One region of the Clostridium sp. AN503 genome, then DNA from elsewhere that is predicted to be linked to it. Evidence: a T-box and tRNA genes for the amino acid it is inferred to sense, from the RefSeq annotation. Region 1 holds a T-box; the other regions hold tRNA genes.

Region 1 (6,454 bases):
TAACGGTCCACCTTGAGAGCCTGGTAAAGACACCGCCCCGCCTTGATATAATCCTCATGGTGAATATAGAGCAGGGCCAGCAGTTCCTGCGCCTTCACGTAGTTGGGAAGTTCCTCCAGCATACGCATCAAAAGCAGGACTGCCAGGTCTTCGTTGTCGTTCTGGGCATAGGCAAGCGCCTGGTTGTATTTCTTTGCCGCCTGGTCCGCCACCTCAAGATATCCTCCGGCGGAGTGAACCTTGTGCAGATATTCTTCTGCCAGATTGTCCGTATCCTGTAAATTCAGGCTGATGACCCACTGGATCAGGGCCGCGCCCACCTCGCCGATCTCATTATAGATCAGCCCCAGCAGGTTCCTGGCATCCGTCTGGTACTTATCAAACCTCAGGCTCCGTTTTAACGATGTGATCGCACCGCTTAGATCCCTCTGGTTCGCCTTTTCCAGACCCTGGTTGTAATACGCATTGGCAATCTGGCGGTTTCTTTTTCCTGTATCCATCCTGTACCCGCCTTACTCCTGTCTTCCTTTCAGCAGTTCCATCATCAGATCCGTCATGTCTGTCAGATCCTCTTTTACAATGCTCTCTTCCACTTCGCCCACTTCCAGGCTCGGCCTGAAACGGCTGATCTCTTCTTCAAAGTCCAGCATATCATGTCCTCCTTATGCGTTTTCGTGTTTAGCCTTTTCACTCACGGTTCTCCCCGGTCTCTTCTCCCCTCAGGATCTCCTCGATCTCACCGATCAGGTAGAGGGAACCGACCGCATAAAGCCTGTCCTGTTCTGTATTGTATCCCAAAGCTGCTCCGAGCGCTTCCCGCACAGTCCCATACTGCTCCACCGGCCCCTGAAAACCTGCCTGCAAAAACTGCTGCGACAAAATCCCCGTGTCCAGTCCCCGCTCACTGTTTAAGTGTACCACAGTTACCCTTGTGATGGGAAGACCCTGACAGAGCATCCGTATCATTTCGTGATAATCCTTGTCCGAAACGGCAGCAAATAAAAGCTGGATCCGCTTTTCGCCCTGCTGCTCTTTTACTGCGCGGAGGAACGCTCCGATCCCGCCGGGATTGTGCGCTCCATCCAGCCAGATATCCGGCCGGATCTGCTGCATACGTCCCGGCCAGCAGACTTTGGACAACCCTCTGCGGCACACCTCCTGGTCAACGCCCGCAATAGAAAGCGCCTCCAGGGCCTTTACCGCCAGAGCCGCGTTCATGGCCTGATAAGGGGCCGCAAAGGATACCTCCCGGTATGCGTCCGCCTCTCCCACAGGATAAAACGGCGCGCCCAGGCTTTCCGCCTTCCCGCGGATGACTTCGGACGCCTCCTGCCGGTTGTCATCATAGATCACCGGTACGCCAGGCTTTATGATGCCCGCCTTCTCCGCCGCGATTTGAACGGTCGTATCTCCCAGATACTGGGTGTGCTCCAGGCTGATGGAGGTGATGATGCAGGCCAGAGGCCGCCGGATCACATTGGTGGTATCCAGACGGCCGCCAAGCCCCGTTTCCAGGATCACATAATCCGGTCTGACCTCCCCGTACAGCACCATTGCCATCAAAAACACAAATTCAAAAAAAGTCGGATGGCAGTACCCGCGCTCTGCCATTTTTTTCACCACGGAAAGGACCTGGCGGAAGCTTCGCTCAAAGTCCTCCTCCGCGGCCGGCTTCCCGTCCAGTAAAAACCGCTCCTTCACATCCACCAGATGCGGAGAAACGAAGGTACCCACTCGGTACCCGGCTTCCATCAGCACGGACGTTAGATCCGCACAGACAGAGCCTTTCCCGTTGGTCCCCGCCACATGGATCAGCTTTAGATCTTTTTCCGGGTCTCCCAGCTCTGCCAGGAAATCCCGAACTTCTTCCAGGGTATTTTTCTTTTTTGTCCACAGCGGTATATTCAAAAGATATTCCCGCGCCTGTTCTTCTATCATTTCAATATATGCAGGCATGTCCCGGCTTATGACTGAAGCTGGGCCAGACGTGCCTCAACCTGCTCCATCATCTGGGTATATTTCGCCTGTTTTTCCTTTTCCTCGTTGATCTTCGCCTCCGGAGCCTTGCTGATGAAGCGCTCGTTCTTAAGCATCCCGTTTACGCGCGCCAGTTCGCTACTCAAACGCTCCTTCTCCTTCGTCAGACGCTCGATCTCCTTTGCCACGTCCACAAGCTCCGCAAACGGCATGTAGATGGACGCATTGGGGATCACAACGGATACCGCATCGTCGGCGATCCCGTTCTTATCCTTCTGTAGGAACACCTCTCCCGCATAACCCAGGGTTGCAAAGAACACCCGGCTGTGCTCGAAGATGTCTAACAGCTCCTGCTTCTCCGATACCACGTAGACCTTCGCCTTTTTGCTCGGCGGAACGTTCATGGAGGTGCGCACATTCCGGATCGCCCGTACCGCTTCCTTGATGGTCTCCACCGCATACTCCTCATCCCGGAAATTCCACTCATCCCGGTACTCCGGCCATGCGGAGATCATGATGGACTCCTCGCTCTCCTGCAGGTTGCAGAAGATCTCCTCCGTGATAAACGGCATATACGGGTGCAGAAGCTTTAAGGACTGGATCAGAACGGTCCGCAGGGTCCAGATCGCAGCTGCCCTGGTGGTATCCTCCTCATTCCAGAGCCTCGGCTTCACCATCTCGATGTACCAGTCACAGAACTCCTCCCAGATAAAGTCGTACACCTTCTGAAGCGCGATACCCAGTTCATATTTGTCCAGGTTCTCCGTCACATCCTTCGCCAGGGTATTCACCTTGGAAAGGATCCATTTGTCCGCCATGGTCAGGCTGTCTAAGGAAACCTCGCATACGGGAGCCTTTTCCATATTCATCATGATGAACCGGGAAGCGTTCCATACCTTATTGGCAAAGTTCCGGCTCGCCTCCACGCGCTCCCAGTAGAACCGCATGTCGTTGCCCGGAGCATTGCCGGTGATCAGGGTCATGCGCAGCGCATCCGCGCCGTACTTGTCGATCACCTCCAGCGGATCGATGCCGTTGCCCAGGGACTTGCTCATCTTGCGTCCCTGGCTGTCCCTCACCAGACCGTGGATCAGAACGGTGTGGAACGGGGTCCTGCCTGTCTGCTCAAGCCCTGAGAACACCATACGGATCACCCAGAAAAAGATGATATCATAGCCGGTCACCAGCACATCCGTCGGATAGAAATATTCCAGTTCCTTTGTGTTCTCAGGCCAGCCCAGAGTCGAGAACGGCCACAGGGCGGAGGAAAACCAGGTATCCAGGGTATCCTCGTCCTGTTTTAAGTGGGTGCAGCCGCATTTCGGGCATTTCTCCGGCATGGTCTTTGACACCGTGATCTCACCGCACTCTTCGCAGTAATAGGCCGGAATCCGGTGGCCCCACCAGAGCTGACGGGAAATACACCAGTCACGGATCCCCTCCAGCCAGTGCAGATAGGTCTTTCCAAAGCTCTCCGGCACAAACTTAAGCTCCCCGGTCTTTATTGCCTCGATCGCAGGCTTCGCCATCTCGTCCATGCGCACGAACCACTGGGGCTTCACCATAGGCTCCACCGTGGTCTTACAGCGGTCGTGGGTCCCCACGTTGTGGGAATGGGGAACCACCTTCACCAGCAGCCCCTCAGCCTTTAAATCCTCCACGATAGCCTTGCGCGCCTCGTAACGCTCCATGCCGTCGTATCTGCTTCCCGGGCAGTGGATGGTGGCGTCGTCGTTCATAATACAGATTTCCGGCAGATCATGGCGTTTGCCCACCTCAAAATCGTTCGGGTCATGAGCCGGTGTGATTTTCACGCAGCCGGTCCCAAACTCCTTGTCCACATATGCATCAGCCACAACCGGGATCTGGCGTCCTGTCAGCGGCAGCTCTAACATCTTGCCAACCAGATCCTGATAGCGCTCATCCTCCGGGTTCACCGCAACCGCCGTATCCCCCAGCAGAGTCTCCGGCCTGGTGGTTGCAATCTCCACAAACCTGCCCTCCTCACCCACGATCGGATAATTGATGTGCCAGAAGAAACCGTCCTGCTCCTCATGCTCCACCTCCGCGTCAGAGATGGAAGTCTGACATACCGGGCACCAGTTGATGATCCTGGAACCCTTATAGATATAGCCTTTCTCATACAGTCTGGTAAACACCTCTAAAACTGCGTCCGAACAGCCCGCATCCATAGTAAACCGCTCCCGGTCCCAGTCGGCTGAGGACCCCAGCTTATGGAGCTGGTTGATGATACGGGTCCCGTACTCCTTCTTCCAGTCCCAGCAGGCTTCTAAAAACCCGTCCCTGCCCAGGTCATGCTTGTCGATCCCCTCCTGTTTCAGCTTGTCGATAACCTTGACCTCCGTAGCGATCGCCGCGTGGTCCGTTCCCGGCTGCCACAGCGCCTCATACCCCTGCATCCGCTTATAGCGGGTCAGGATATCCTGCATGGTATTGTCCAGCGCATGTCCCATATGAAGCTGCCCCGTGATATTCGGCGGCGGCATCACGATCGTAAACGGCTTCTTCCCTTCCCGCTTCCCGCGCTCCGCATCCGCGTGAAAATATTTGTTGTCCAGCCATTTCTGATAGAGCTTCTCCTCAATAGCCGATGGGTTGTAGGTCTTTTCCAGTTCTTTCATGATCTTAGTTCTCCTCTGCATTATTTTCCCTGCGGCTGCCAAAGCAGCCATTTACCTTTGAAATAAAAAAGACCCCTTATACAGAACCAAACTCTCCTGCATAAAGGGCGAAATCAACTTCCGCGGTACCACCTTTGTTTTTAACTCAAATATCCTTAACGCGGATCAAACGTGGATTCCTACCTGCCTGCAGCGGTGACACGCATCAAACATGCACACCTTCGCAAACCCTTCAGAACCCCGGCTCCAAAGCTACCTTCCGCCGCGCCGCCCGAAACCGTCTCCCAGCTTATAAACGGTTCTCTCTGTCAGGCGCTCTCACCGTACTCCTCTTTATCCCAGCCTTTTATATAGTCCTTATCATAGTGTTTAAACCAACATTTGTCAAGCCAAAACCAATTTTTCTTTTCTACACCATCGCTCTATAGTCCTGCTTCAACTTGTGCAGAAGCTGTGCCTCTCCCGCCTGTCTTTTGATCGGGTCACGCTTGAACAGCTCGTCTAACTGCCGCAGGCTGTCGGCCTGCTCCGCCTTCTCCCTGGCTGTCTTCATGTTCCCGTCCCAGGCCTGCCGCATCTCCTCTGTGACCAGGATCCCGAACCGGTCGCTGAGCTTCAGCCGCTCATCCAGCTTCGTCAGGCAGTACAGCCGCTCCAGGACCTGGGGCTGGCTGCTCCTGGAATAAGCCATCTCATACGCCTCATACGCTTTTTCAAACTGGAACATCCGTGCGTAGCAGGCGCCCAGGTTGTTCCAGACGGTCCCCAAAAATGCATCATCCACACAGGAATCCTGCGGATAATCCAAAAGCTCCCGGTACAGCCGCACAGCCCTTCCGTACTGGCGCATGGAAAACAGCTCGTCGGCCTTGAGCTTCCGGTATTCAGCCGGATGCTTCTTTCGGATGGCTGCAAGCTTCTGGCGGTATCGGTTGATCTCCGCAGGGTTGTAGTAATCGCACTCCTGCAGTATCATGATCAATGTCTCATCCGGATCCTCGTTGCTTTTCAGCCAGCGTTCCAGCTTCAGGGCCAGAAACCCATGGTTTAACTCATCCCTCAGAAAGTCCAGCAGACCGTCTCCCACGAATCCGTCCAGCACCAGCAGCGGATAGTGGTAGATCACATAGGAAAGCTCCTGGGAAGAATAGAGATGGATCCCCAGGCTTTCCGCATAGTACGGATGTTTTACATTTTCCTGTCTGCACAGCAATAAACTCATAGCATAACCTCTTGTCTGATCTGTACTTCCGAAGCCGGGAACAGTTCTCCAAATCCTTTGTCCTTCAGCCTCACATCCATGGTCCTCTCATCTAAAAAGGACACCTCGATCCGCACTTTTGTCGTGCGGTCCGGACGCTTCGGGAATCCCTCCAGGGGTATGGAGACCAGCTTCTGTTTCTTTATATCCAGCGGCGTCACTACAAAATCCACACTGTCCTGCCTGTCCGGTATCACGTCAATGACCGCTGCCTTCTCATACCAGTTCTCTCCTGCCGCAGCGACCACAACGGAAGTCTCCTGCCCTTTGTGCATCACATTCATGGAGATCGTGGATTTGAGCCGCCCTTCGCAGATCATGGTATATGGATAGGATGTCTTTGGCTGAAGACAATCCTGGGCGCAGTATGCCGCGCCTTTGGCAAATACAAACGGCTCCATATAAACCCGCCGTTTGGTACACAATAGTTTCATAAACTCCTCTGCCCAGTCCCGGCTCTCAAACCCTTTTCCGGTCAGGAACACAGAAGAATACACCTTTTTCTGCATCATCCGTTCCCCACAGGAACAGAGGATCTTATCCGCCAGCTTAGCTCCGGAGGGGGTCTTTAAGA
Region 2 (6,454 bases), on a different contig from region 1:
CCTGATACTGGGTATAAGCAGGAAATTCCTTCCAGATCTCTTCAATACAAGTGGTGGTATTGCCTGGAGCCATCTCCTGTTCAAAATATCCGATATGCAGGTAATCTCCCAGCTCCACGCTGCCGCTCACAGGCGGGATCAATCCGAGAATGCTCTTTAAAAGCGTGGTCTTTCCGATACCGTTGGAACCCTTTAAAACCATCTTATCCCCGCGCTCCATGGACAGATCCAGCGGCTTCGTCAACGGTTCCTCATATCCAATCACCAGCTCCTTCGTCTCAAAAATCAGCTTACCCGCCGTCCGCGCCTCCTGGAAATGGAACTCCGGCTTCGGCTTCTCCCTTGCCAGCTCGATGACCTCCATCTTATCCAGCTTTTTCTGCCGGGACATGGCCATGTTGCGGGTGGATACCCGCGCCTTATTGCGGGCCACGAAATCCTCCAACTCCGCGATCTCCTGCTGCTGCCGCTTGTAGGCTGCCTCAAGCTGCGCCTTTTTCGCCGCATAGACTTCCTTGAAATGATCGTAGTCTCCCACATAACGGTCCAGCTTCTGATTCTCCATGTTGTAGATCAGATTGATCACGCTGTTTAAAAACGGGATGTCATGGGAGATCAGGATAAATGCATTCTCATATTCCTGAAGGTACCGCTTCAGCCATTCGATATGCTGTTCATCCAGATAGTTGGTCGGCTCGTCCAAAAGCAGGATATCGGGCTTTTCCAAAAGCAGCTTGCCCAAAAGCACTTTTGTGCGCTGTCCTCCGGAAAGCTCCGACACATCCTTATCCATGCCGATCTCCTGAAGGCCCAGGGCACGCCCTACTTCCTCCACTTTACTGTCGATCACGTAGAAATCATGGGCCATCAGAAGATCCTGAAGCGTCCCCAGTTCTTCCATCATAGCCGTCATTTCTTCCTCAGACGCCTCTCCCATCCGGTCACAAATCTCGTTCATCTGCGTTTCCATCTCAAACAGGTAGGCAAACGCACTTTTTAACACGTCCCGGATAGTCATGCCTTTTTCCAGGACCGTATGCTGGTCCAGATAACCTGCGCGGACATGCTTTGACCACTCTACTTTCCCCTCGTCCGGCTGCAGTTTACCGGTAATAATATTCATAAATGTGGATTTCCCCTCGCCGTTGGCGCCCACCAGACCGATGTGCTCGCCTTTCAGCAGCCGGAAGGACACGTCGTGGAAAATCGCCCGGTCCCCAAATCCATGGCTTAAATGTTCAACATTCAATATGCTCATTTGTCTTTACTCCTTTTGTCAAACGATGCTTTATCCGTCCTTATTCTACATGAGAAAACTGCTTCTGGCAAGCGCTTTTGGCTTTTACGCCCTCGATTGGCCGAACGGCCACGCACACTTTGTTATATCCTGCATAAACTGGTAACAACGTGTTTTTTGAGAAGTGAATTTTATGGTCATTCCATTAAGTCATATAAAACCCGGCGAACGGTGCCGCGTCGTCTGGGTTGCCAGCGAAACCCACATGAAACAGCGTCTCACAGATCTGGGCTTTGCCCCGGATGAATTCTTATCCTGCGTGCTGAAGCCCCATCGCGGAGGTATGAGCGCCTATCTGGTACAGGGCGCCGTCATCGCGCTTCGCCAGGAAAATGCAAATGAGATTTTTGTGGAGTTATAGATATGTTATATTCTGATTAGTTCTGACCTGACTGTCGGAAAAGAAGCGGGCCGTGACTACTGCCACTGCCCGCTTCTTTATACAATTACATTTCTGCCCCGCTTCCAATTCCAGCGGCTCAATCATCTTCTGCTTCCTCATCATCAATGATACCGGAACCAACTGTACCAACTACGGTGGAAACTACCACAACCACCACGAATAAAATGATCAGGCCCAGCCCGCCTACCATCATAATCTCCATATTCTGCCTCCTGTCGCTGAAACGGAATATCGCATTCCCGTCTTCCTGTCTATCAGCATGTCATTATTCTCATATTATATTCTCTCCTGCCGGAAATAGCAAGGACATCTCTGCATTTACCGAATCCTCACAGGACCGCATAGCTTCCAGGGTCTTTGCGAACAGCTCATCCAGTTCCCACCCAAGGCGCTCAGCGCCTTGGCGGATCACATCCCTGGAGCACCCCGCGGCAAACCTTTTATCTTTAAACTTCTTTTTTAAGCTGGAAACCTCCATATCCTTACAGCTCTTCGACGGGCGCATCTTCGCCGCCGCTCCGATCAGGCCGGTCAGCTCGTCCGATGCAAACAGCACTTTCTCCATCTGGTGCTCCGGTTCCACATCACAGCAAAGTCCATAACCGTGAGAGCAGACCGAGTGGATCATGTCCTCCCCCACCCCGCCTGCGGCTAAAAGCTCCGGCGCCTTGACGCAGTGCTCATCAGGATACTGTTCAAAATCAATATCGTGCAGGAGACCGGTAATCCCCCAGTAATCTTCATCCTCCGCATATCCCAGCTCTCTTGCAAACCAGCGCATGGCGCCCTCTACGGTCAATGCGTGGAGAATGTGGAACGGCTCCTGGTTATATTCTCTCAAAAGCTTTAATGCCTCTTCTCTTGTAATCCGGCTTTCCATTATCTTTTTAACCTCCTGTATACAGACTGTTATGCCAGTCCGTCACTTTTATCCTATTATACCATTTTGACGCAGGCATGCAAGAGGTTCATGCACAACATTCCAGACCAAAGTTGCGGCATTTGATATTTTCAGCTTTACAATTTTGTGGTTATGAGGTATAATAAACCTCGTCGAAATGACATTCGCAGATGTAGTTCATCGGTAGAACACCAGCTTCCCAAGCTGGGGAGGCGGGTTCGATTCCCGTCATCTGCTCTTATAAAAGCCAGAAGCACGATATAGCGTTGTTTCTGGCTTTTTTATTATTCAGATGCTACTAAAACGGTACTATTTTTCCACAGCGCCGCAATTCTCCGGTTCCGTCACATGAATGCAGGTTTGGATTGATAAATATGGTAAATATGATTTCATCATTTTCTTGCCAAATTCCACGATATCGTTTATAATCATCTCATGGAGACATAGCTCAGCTGGGAGAGCATCTGCTTGACGTGTAGAGGGTCGCAGGTTCGAGTCCTGTTGTCTCCATTTTTTGTATAAAAATTCTAAGCAGATGTACTGTTCTTGATCATTTCGCTGCAGCATACACTGATTTTGAGGTGATATTATGAAATCATGTGAATTTGCTGCGCTTATATCCGCTATGGCATGTTGTATCGCAGAGGACAAATCGACAGAGGAAATCGCTCTGATCAGTTCTATTTTTATGCAGTTAGGCGATACCCTGACAACGATTGCTGCGCACCAGGCTTTGTGCTCCGCAAAAGATTCGGATCTATAAAACACCATGACAGATGTATTCTCTGCTTATCTCATTTTTATCTTTAAATCTTCTGAATCTATGCACTATTATTACACTAAAGGTTACAATACTAAATTTAAAATTACCATTCCCTTTTGTTTGTAAATTGTGTATAATCAGATTTATAAGGGCGACAGATTGTGATATCTGAATTTTCGATTTTTCTGCTGTCATAGCCTCTTATTATTCTATCAGACAAAAAGGGAGGGATGTGAGTATGCTATGTCCTCATTGCAATGCTGCCATAGCTGACGACAGTATTTTCTGCTCTTTCTGCGGGAAACGGATTCCAGAACCAAATGATTCTTCTGATCTAATGGATGGCCTCCGATGCCCGCAATGCGGAGCAGTTGTTTCTGCAGATGCAAACTTTTGTACAAACTGCCGGTCTCCACTGTCAGAAACAGCCATTGCTGAAGTCAAAAAAAGGAATGATCTGCAGCTGCAGCAGGCACAGATGCAAATGCAGGCCATGACTCTGAAAGCACAGCAGGAACAGTTACAGATTCAAAAAATGCAGTATGATTCCATGGCCAGATGTCCCCGGTGCGGTTCCACCTCACTTGCCGGAAACAAAAAGGGATTTGGGATTGGAAAAGCTGTTGTTGGTGCGGCTCTCGTCGGGCCAATCGGACTGGTTGCCGGAAACTTAGGGGCAAAAAAGGTACTGGTCACTTGTTTAAAGTGTGGAAAAAAGTTTAAAGCATAAAGGGGGATTCATAATGTTCTGTCGAAAATGCGGCAAAGAGTATGAAGGAAAGTTTTGTCCGAATTGCGGGGAACCCGCAGAACCGGAAGTTATCGTAGAACCGCAAAAAAGCGCCACTCTCCTGAATGGTGTAGAAATAAATACGGCATCAGTGGCTGCACCAGTCAAAGAACCATTTTACTCGCAGACCTGGTTTATTTTATTAATGATGCTATGCTGCTGTTTTCCCGTTGGATTATTCCTCATGTGGAAATATAAAAAGTTCAACAAACCTGTCCGAATCATAATAACTATTTTCTTTGTGTTTTGTTTTATAATTGGTATCTATGGCAACCTTTCCGCTGTCCCACAGGACACCCAGCTGGCAGAAACAGTAAAGGCCGCAGAGATAACAAAAGCAGAGACTGCTCCTGCCACTGCCGGCCAAAGCGAGTCTAAAGAAGAGGCCACCGCTGCTGAAACAACTACAGCTGAAACCAGTACTGAGGCTGAAAAGATTCCAACGGAATATCAATCAGCATTAGCAAAAGCCAATCTTTACAGTGACATCATGTCCATGTCCAAAGCTGCTGTTTACAACCAGCTCACCTCCGAATATGGAGAAAAATTCTCTCCCGAGGCTGCTGAGTATGCAATGGAGCATTTGACCGCAGACTGGAACGCAAACGCACTGGCAAAAGCAAAAACTTACAGTGATACCATGTTTATGTCCAAAGCTGCCATCTATGATCAGTTGGTCTCTGAATACGGCGAACAATTTACCAAAGACGAGGCACAATATGCTATTGATCATTTAACCGCAGACTGGAATGCAAATGCTCTGGCAAAAGCAAAAGTTTATCAGGAATCAATGAACATGTCTCCTTCTGCCATTCACGACCAGCTCACCTCCGAGTACGGTGAAAAGTTCACAAAAGCTGAAGCAGACTTTGCCATTGCAAATCTCGAGTAACATCCAACTGAGATTTTATAAATGTTACATACAGAACTAAGGGGGGCATGGAAACATGCCTCTTTTTGTCTGTATAACAATTTGTACAAGACCGGCATAAGATATATTAAAACTTATATATTGGAGCAATTATGGCAATCATCAATAAACTGGACAATACAGCCAGTGTAACCTATGGGGGCAATACCCTAAACAGTAACAGTGTTTCCACTGTCCTGCTTCTTGCACCTACGCTTTTAAAGGCGGTTGACAAGCTCACAGCCAGCCTTGGCGACAGCCTGACCTACACGGTGACAATCACCAATCCGGCGTTAAATCCTATAAGCAATATACCATTTACCGATACCCTTCCTGCTGGTTCTACATTTACCACAGGTTCTTTCACGCTTAACGGAACAGCAGCGACACCGACTGTCACCAGTAATACAATAACCTACACCATACCAACGATCGCTGCACTTGGCACTGCCACCCTGCAGTTTCAAGTCAAAGTTGTGGGCGGTTCCACCTGATTATCACTGCTGTACTCATAAGCATTTTGATCATGAATGCCCTGGCTGCAGTCATAAATATCAGGTGCTGTATTTTACAGCCTGCCTGTTCATATTTACAAGCCATTGTTCTGTTATCTGGGCAGACAAAAAAATTTACAGTAACCAGGTGACAACCGGCGCATTTGTTCTATATTTTTAAATTCAGATTCTGTCCGTATAAACTTCAGCTCTGCGGAACATCCTATTACAGAGGTGATGACATGATAGATAATGAGGAACTTCCAATTGGCTTTACCATGGAGCTGGCACTGCACTCCGATACGCTGAACCAGTTTGCGAAGCTGTCCAAACCGGAACAGAACTCCATCGTCAATGGAGCGAGAGAGATACACTCCCATGAGGAGATGCGCAGCTACGTGGAAAATATGTTTCGCTAAATACCTTTAAAAAGCTCTCGAACGAGGGCTTTTTTCATGGTTCCAGGCCGGCGCATCCACGCATATTCTATAAACAAATCCATCCAAAGGATCTCAACAATGATGCAGCAACCTTACCAATCTCCAACTCCACGGCTCGCTTTCGTGCAGCTGCTTGAAGATAACCGTCCTCAGGCGACCGCATGGGTCCGGGGAGGTCACGCATACCCACAGATAAGCGGACTTGTTAAATTCTATGATACTCCTTATGGAGGTATCCTGGTGGAGGCAGAAGTCTTTGGGCTGCCAAACAGTGCCGTTCAGGGTTCCACCAGCTTTTACGCCATGCACATTCATCAAAACGGTGACTGCTCCGATAACTTTACCAGGACCGGTGAACACTACAATCCAACCATGCAGCCCCATCCGGAACACGCCGGGGACCTGCTGCCTCTGATGGGCAATCAGGGCTACGCCTGGGGCGCATTCTATGACAAA
Region 3 (6,454 bases), 1.1 Mb from region 1:
GCTGACTTCCCTGCCATCCCGGAACAGGATCAGCGTTGGGATCGTCATCACCTGAAACTGCTCTGCCAGCTCCGGATCTGCATCGATATCAAGCCCAACCACCTTGATCTTACCTTCAAACTCCTGCCCCATTTTTACCACAGTCGGCTCCAGACGGCGGCAATAGCCGCACCAGGGCGCCTTAAAATCAATCACTACCGGAACTGCCGAATCTAATACTTCCTCTTTAAAGTTCTTGCCTGTTACATCAATCATGTTATGATCTCCTTTCAATCCTTCCAGAATAGTTTAAGCATTTCCTGCTGCATGCATTCCCTCTTTGTCCTTGAAAAGCTCCTGTTCCACATCTGTCACTGTAATAGTGTCCAGGTAATCATTGCAGCGGTGGTTCATCTCTTCATAAAGCCCATCTATATAACCGCTCATACCGCAGGCTACACGGCAATTCTTATCCGGGTCTCCGCTCCGCCAGCCTGCATCGGCAAATTTGGTGTCCAGAGCCCTGCTGATCTCCCCCAGCGTGATCGTGCGTCCCATCTCATAGGAATATCCGCCTGAAAAACGTCCTTCCCTCGTCTCCACCAATCCCGCCTTTTTAAGCTGTGCCATGACCCGCCGTACCCGGCCGGGATTCGTGCAGATATTGTCCGCCAGTTCCTCACTGCGCTGGGTCGTCCCCTTATGGTGCAGGTACACCAGCGCATGGAGTCCTACGATAAAATCGCTGTTCAATTTGCTTCACCACCTTCTGTCTCATACGGCCAGTCCACAATGCCGCCAAAATCATAAATATTAGTATATCCCATCTTCACCAGCTTGTCTGATGCCTGCTTGCTGCGGACCCCGGTACGGCAGTGCACCAGAATCGCCGCATCCTTGTCCGGCAATTCCTCCGGCTGCTCCTCACCGATCGACTCATTGGGTACCAGGACCGCTCCCGGAATGTGTGCCTGCTCATATTCCTCTGCCCTGCGTACATCCACGACCGTCACATCTCCTGAATCCATCATCTCCTTTGCTTCTTCAGCCGTTATCTTGTGATAGGCACTGCCTGACTCTTCTGGAGCTGCGGCTGCCGTTCCTTTATGGGACCGGGTACAGGCAGCCAGCAGGAGCGCTGCAGCCACCGAAAGCCCGATTGCTATATACCGGTTCATAAAATACCTCCTTATCATCCTGTTTACCTGCCCTCTTATGGGCCGGCCCAAACTGTTACTTTTTTTCTCTCAGTTCATACTGATATGATATCAGTAACAGTTCAATCTGTCAAGCTCTTTTTGGATTTTTTCATTTTTTATTAGAAAAAACAAAAAGCCCTGAACCTCTACAGGTTCAAGACCATACGCCCGGAGCTTATCCTCTTTTGGACTTATCCGGTTTTGATACTTTCGCTTTGTGTTCCACCAGCCGGAGCGTGTTCGCGGGATATTCAATGTGTGAGACCGGACACCTCCGATACAGGGAACTTCCCTGCACTCCTCCCGGAACTGGCGAAATAGTGGAGACGACGGGATTCGAACCCGCGACCTTTGCGTTGCGAACGCAACGCTCTCCCAGCTGAGCCACGTCCCCTTAACATAGCTGTGTGATACCCGACACTGGGTATCACACAGGAAAAACAGTGGAGACAACAGGGCTCGAACCTGCAACCCCATGCGTGTGATGCATGTGCTCTCCCAGCTGAGCTATGCCTCCGTAACTTATTTTAGCACTTATGGCAGATTTTGCAACCCTTTTTTCAAAATATTGATAAAATTCCTGTAAATTCATAACAGTCCATACGGCTCATCTTCTTGACCGAAACACCCGCCGTGGATTGAATCCACAGCGGGTATCACGCTCTTACTCAAAGTAATCCTTATATTCAACCTCAATAGCATATTTCATGCGGGTCATGCTGATATAGAGATGTTCCTTAAGCGCAGCCTCAAGCCCCTTCTCGTCCTTCTGCTCCAAAAGCTCCAGCAAATGGGCATGTTCCTTGATGATGCGCGTGAAATCCGTCTCTGTCACAAAGTCCAGCATTCGGAACCGTGTGTAATGGAGCTGCTGGGCCTGGATAAAATCCCAAAGCTTCTCTCTGCCTGTGGCGGCAAACCAGATGGTGTGCATCTGTGCATCCATACGGTAGAACTGCTCCGGTTCAAAATCCGGCTCCCGGATCAAAAGCTCCTGACAGCGGATCTGATGGCGGATCTCTTCCAAAAGTAGTGGCGTCTGGGTCTCCATAAAATCCCGCATGACCATCAGTTCTACTGCAACCCGCATATAGATCATCTGCCGGATATCATCCAGATTCAAGAGAGTCACATAGGTGCCGGAATACGGGACCGTATTGACAAATCCCTGTTCCTGGAGCCTCCTGAGAGCCTCCCTGACCGGCGTCCTGGATACATCAAAGCGGGCGCAGATCTCATTTTCACTGATCGCCTGTCCCGGCTTCAGTTCCAGGTCCAGAATATCCCGCTTCAGCGTGTCAAATACATAATCTCCACGGTTCTTGTAGCACTTCTCGCTCATGCTTTCCCCCTGTGCCTTTCGGCAGTTTCTTTAAAACATCAGTCTTAAGACGGCTGTTTTCCGATATATGCCTTAATACCGCCGTCTACATACAGGATCTGGCCGTTCACAAAATCAGAAGCTTCGGATGCAAGGAATACTGCGGGTCCGCCCAGATCGGAAGCCTCACCCCAGCGGCCTGCAGGAGTTTTGGATACGATAAACTGGTCAAACGGATGCCTGGAGCCGTCTGCCTGTTTCTCACGCAGAGGCGCGGTCTGAGGTGTTGCAATATAACCAGGCCCAATGCCGTTGCACTGGATGTTGTACTCGCCGTACTCGGAAGCAATGTTCCTGGTCAGCATCTTCAATCCGCCCTTCGCTGCTGCGTATGCAGAAACGGTCTCGCGGCCAAACTCGGACATCATGGAACAGATGTTGATGATCTTTCCGCCGCCCTTCTTGATCATAGCCGGGATCACTGCCTTGGATACGATGAACGGAGCATTCAAGTCCACATCGATAACCTGACGGAAATCTTTGGCTGCCATCTCGATCATCGGGATCCTCTTGATGATGCCTGCATTGTTGACCAGGATGTCTACAACGCCCACTTCAGCCTCAATCTTCGCTACCATGGCGTTCACCGCATCCTCGTCGGTAACGTCGCATACATAGCCGTGTGCTTTGATGCCCTCTGCCTCGTAAGCTGCGATCCCCTTATCAACCAGCTCCTGCTTGATATCATTGAAAACGATGGTAGCGCCTGCACCTGCCATAGCCTGCGCGATAGCAAAACCAATACCGTAAGATGCTCCGGTGATCAGCGCAACTTTGCCTTCCAGGGAATAATTCTTGATGTAGTCCATGTTCCATTCTCCTTTTTCTGTTTAATTTTAGTATACAATCTTATTTAATTGTATACAATTTATTTATAGGTATACAATATCATATCTTTGACCGGTTTGCAAGTGGCAGTTTAAACAAAGATCGCTTTTTATTTTTGTACATATCAGAGAAAGCCCAGTTTTCACGAGGGGAATCATAAAAAGAAACAAACACAAAAAGAAAGAGCCTTTATCTATAGCCTCCTGCGACTATCATATAAAGACTCTCTCCTGGCATTTTCTTTCGGTTTTTCACTTCTTATCAACTCAATTTCGTTTTCTTATCTTTCGATAATTTTTTACTTTTGATTGATCTTCTGTTCGAAACCTATTCAAGTTGAGGTTTTCTGCCTAACCCTTTTTGTTGCTTTCAAGCTCCGCAGGATTTTGTTTCTTGAATCAATCTCCTGTTTCTTTGCTTTGCTCGGATAAGAAAGTTCTTATCTTTGTAGTTCTATAATAACTGATACCATCCTATTTGTCAAGCTATTTTTTAATTATTTGAAATTTATTTTAAAATAATTTGCTTTTTATGTATATATTTTTTATATTATCTGAAATTATCAGATTATTTACTTTAATTTGCTCCATATACCGGCCATAGCGTCGTTGACCAGCCGGTAAGCCTGGTATTTTTTTTCGTAGACCGCTCCCGATTCCGGCCTGGGGACAACCGTCTTTGTGATCCGGACAGTCCTGGCTGCCGCCTCCTGATAGTCTGCATAGATCCCTGCGCCGATCCCTGCTGCCATAGCAGCACCCTGAGCCCCCAGCTCTTTCCCTTCCACCACATCAACCGGGATCTGGAGTGCGTCTGCAAATATCTGTACCCAGACTTCCGAATTGGCAGCGCCGCCCGAAAGGCGGATGCTCTCCGGCCTCTCCCGGTTCCGTAAAAGCCGTCTTACATGAGTCATGTGGGAAAACACCACGCCCTCATAAATGGCTCTCAGCATATGCCTGCGGTCATGATATCCCGTCAATCCGACAAATGTCCCCCTCGCCTGCGGGTCCTCATTGGAACCGTTTAAAAACGGCAGGAAGATCAGGTTACTTTCCTCTGGCCGGATCTCAGAAACCATCCGGTTGATCCGCTCATAAAGACCGGCCCGGCCCCAGGTTTCCTGTTCCATCGGCATCTGAGTCCGGATAAACCATTCCAGATTGCCGGCTGAAGTTGGACTGCTCTCCTCAATGAGATAATATCCCGGGATACAGAACATGGAATTCAAAGATACACTGCCGTCCACAATAGGAGACCGTGCCAGGAATTCATTGATGCTCCAGGTTCCGGCGATCATGCACAGATCCTTTTCTGATACAAGCCCGGATGCAATCCCGCAGGCATTCACATCAAACATACCTGCTGCCACAGGCGTTCCCTCTAAAAGTCCGGTCAGACGGCCGCTCTCTCTTGTCACACCGCCGCAGATCTCCGCGGATTCCTTTAAAGGCGGCAGCCTGTCATAGATCCCACCGATCCCGAACAGCTCCATCAGCTCCCGGTCGTATGTGCCAGTCTTCATATTGATCAGATTTCCGCCCGAAAAATCCGTGTATTCCCCGTTCCTCACTCCCGTCAGGCGGTATCGCACATAGTCCTTCACAGAAAATACCGTGCCGATCCGGTCATATGCCTCCGGTACATGATCCTTCATCCACGCAAGCAGACTGACCGGCTGGCACGCCAGCACTGTCTGGCAGGTTTTCTCAAACACCTTGTCCAGCACGCCTTCCCGCCTCCACCGCACAGGGTATTCCCATGCCCTGGTATCGGTAGACAAGATACCGCTGCAGACAGGGTTTCCCTGTGTATCCACCACATACAGCCCCTTGCCATGTCCGGACAAAGAGACGCCCGCTATATCAGACGGCCGGATCCCGCTTTTTTCCAGCACCGCCCGGATCACCTGCGCATTGGTCTGCCACAGCTCCTCCATATCCCGCTCCGTATAGCCGGACTTCGGCGTCAGTACCCGGGTGGGAAGGCTTGCCACCGCGATCTGACTTCCTTCTGTGTCAAATATAGCCGCTTTTGAAAATGTCCCTCCGTTATCTATCCCCATCAAATAGTTCAAGGCTCCACCTCCTTATGTATGATGTACTCCTGTATGATTTCCATCATAGTACGCAGAGGGCAGTTTGTAAACAAAAAACATATTTCCAAGTTCCAACAGCTCATTTAAAAGCCTTCTAACAAACAACACCGCCGAGGTTTTCAATTACCTTCAGCGGTGTTGCTTTTCACTGTGTATTTAATGCTCCAGGCACAGCGCCCTTTCAGGCGTCATCAGCACCCAGGCGTCCCCTGCTTCTTGTCAAATGCAGGATTGAACGCATAGAAATTCCGGCTGTCCAGATGATCCTGGACATCCCTGAGGGCTTCACCGAATCTCTGGAAATGCACAACCTCCCGCTCTCTTAAGAAACGGATCGGATCACAGACCTCCGGGTCCTTTACCATCCGCAGGATATTGTCATACGTGGTCCTGGCCTTCTGTTCTGCCGCCAGGTCCTCAAACAGGTCCGTGATCGGATCGCCCTTGGACTGGAACTCGCAGGCATTGAACGGGATTCCCCCTGCCGCCTGAGGCCAGAGACCGGTAGTATGGTCAATATAGTATGGCCCAAAACCAGATTCCTCGATCTCCTGGGGAGTCAGGTTCCTGGTCAGCTGATGGACGATAGCGCCGATGATCTCGAAATGCGCCAGTTCTTCTGTTCCAATATCATTTAAGATTGCCTTTCCCTTTTCATAGGGCATAGCGTAGCGCTGGCTTAAATACCGCATAGCTGCCGCAGATTCTCCGTCGGGACCGCCATACTGGCTGATGATGAACTGTGCCATCTTCGGGTTTGTCTGCGTAATATTTACCGGATACTGCAGTCTTTTTTCATATCTCCACATTAACGCTTCCCTCCTTCCCAGGGCCACGGGCTCTTCATCCAGCTCCAGTTGTCAGAGCAGACCTGAGTGATCATTAACGGGCCATAAGCCTGCTCATAAGCTTTCACTGCTTCCTCATTGATCCGTTTTGCATATTTATAGTAGTTCATGGCGTCCTGGT

The links. The T-box of region 1 lies ahead of AB1I67_RS17040 (valine--tRNA ligase). A T-box ahead of a tRNA ligase gene usually reads a tRNA of that ligase, here a tRNA-Val.
Region 2: it has a tRNA-Val gene. The T-box ahead of AB1I67_RS17040 (valine--tRNA ligase) is inferred to sense a tRNA for this amino acid. The anticodon was not compared.
Region 3: it has a tRNA-Val gene. The T-box ahead of AB1I67_RS17040 (valine--tRNA ligase) is inferred to sense a tRNA for this amino acid. The anticodon was not compared.

Annotation. Positions count from the first base shown of each region.
Region 1 is NZ_JBFDTP010000002.1:2,092,841-2,099,294, forward strand. It holds gene AB1I67_RS17025 (tetratricopeptide repeat protein) at 1-500, opposite strand, end outside; gene AB1I67_RS17030 (hypothetical protein) at 513-650, opposite strand; gene AB1I67_RS17035 (folylpolyglutamate synthase/dihydrofolate synthase family protein) at 688-1,938, opposite strand; gene AB1I67_RS17040 (valine--tRNA ligase) at 1,965-4,619, opposite strand; T-box leader at 4,720-4,968, opposite strand; gene AB1I67_RS17045 (tetratricopeptide repeat protein) at 5,029-5,841, opposite strand; gene AB1I67_RS17050 (DUF5716 family protein) at 5,838-6,454, opposite strand, start outside.
Region 2 is NZ_JBFDTP010000001.1:419,052-425,505, forward strand. It holds gene AB1I67_RS01720 (ABC-F family ATP-binding cassette domain-containing protein) at 1-1,258, opposite strand, end outside; gene AB1I67_RS01725 (FeoA family protein) at 1,431-1,658, shown strand; gene AB1I67_RS01730 (hypothetical protein) at 1,777-1,902, opposite strand; gene AB1I67_RS01735 (hydrolase) at 1,972-2,580, opposite strand; tRNA gene AB1I67_RS01740 (tRNA-Gly) at 2,768-2,838, shown strand; tRNA gene AB1I67_RS01745 (tRNA-Val) at 3,039-3,111, shown strand; gene AB1I67_RS01750 (DUF6774 domain-containing protein) at 3,227-3,364, shown strand; gene AB1I67_RS01755 (zinc ribbon domain-containing protein) at 3,603-4,094, shown strand; gene AB1I67_RS01760 (Ltp family lipoprotein) at 4,108-5,046, shown strand; gene AB1I67_RS01765 (isopeptide-forming domain-containing fimbrial protein) at 5,178-5,558, shown strand; gene AB1I67_RS01770 (hypothetical protein) at 5,801-5,977, shown strand; gene AB1I67_RS01775 (superoxide dismutase family protein) at 6,080-6,454, shown strand, end outside.
Region 3 is NZ_JBFDTP010000002.1:990,202-996,655, reverse strand. It holds gene AB1I67_RS11860 (thioredoxin domain-containing protein) at 1-255, opposite strand, end outside; gene AB1I67_RS11855 (Rrf2 family transcriptional regulator) at 289-732, opposite strand; gene AB1I67_RS11850 (rhodanese-like domain-containing protein) at 729-1,157, opposite strand; tRNA gene AB1I67_RS11845 (tRNA-Ala) at 1,500-1,572, opposite strand; tRNA gene AB1I67_RS11840 (tRNA-Val) at 1,623-1,695, opposite strand; gene AB1I67_RS11835 (GntR family transcriptional regulator) at 1,843-2,520, opposite strand; gene AB1I67_RS11830 (gluconate 5-dehydrogenase) at 2,565-3,368, opposite strand; gene AB1I67_RS11825 (FGGY-family carbohydrate kinase) at 3,959-5,464, opposite strand; gene AB1I67_RS11820 (manganese catalase family protein) at 5,677-6,294, opposite strand; gene AB1I67_RS11815 (spore coat protein CotJB) at 6,294-6,454, opposite strand, start outside.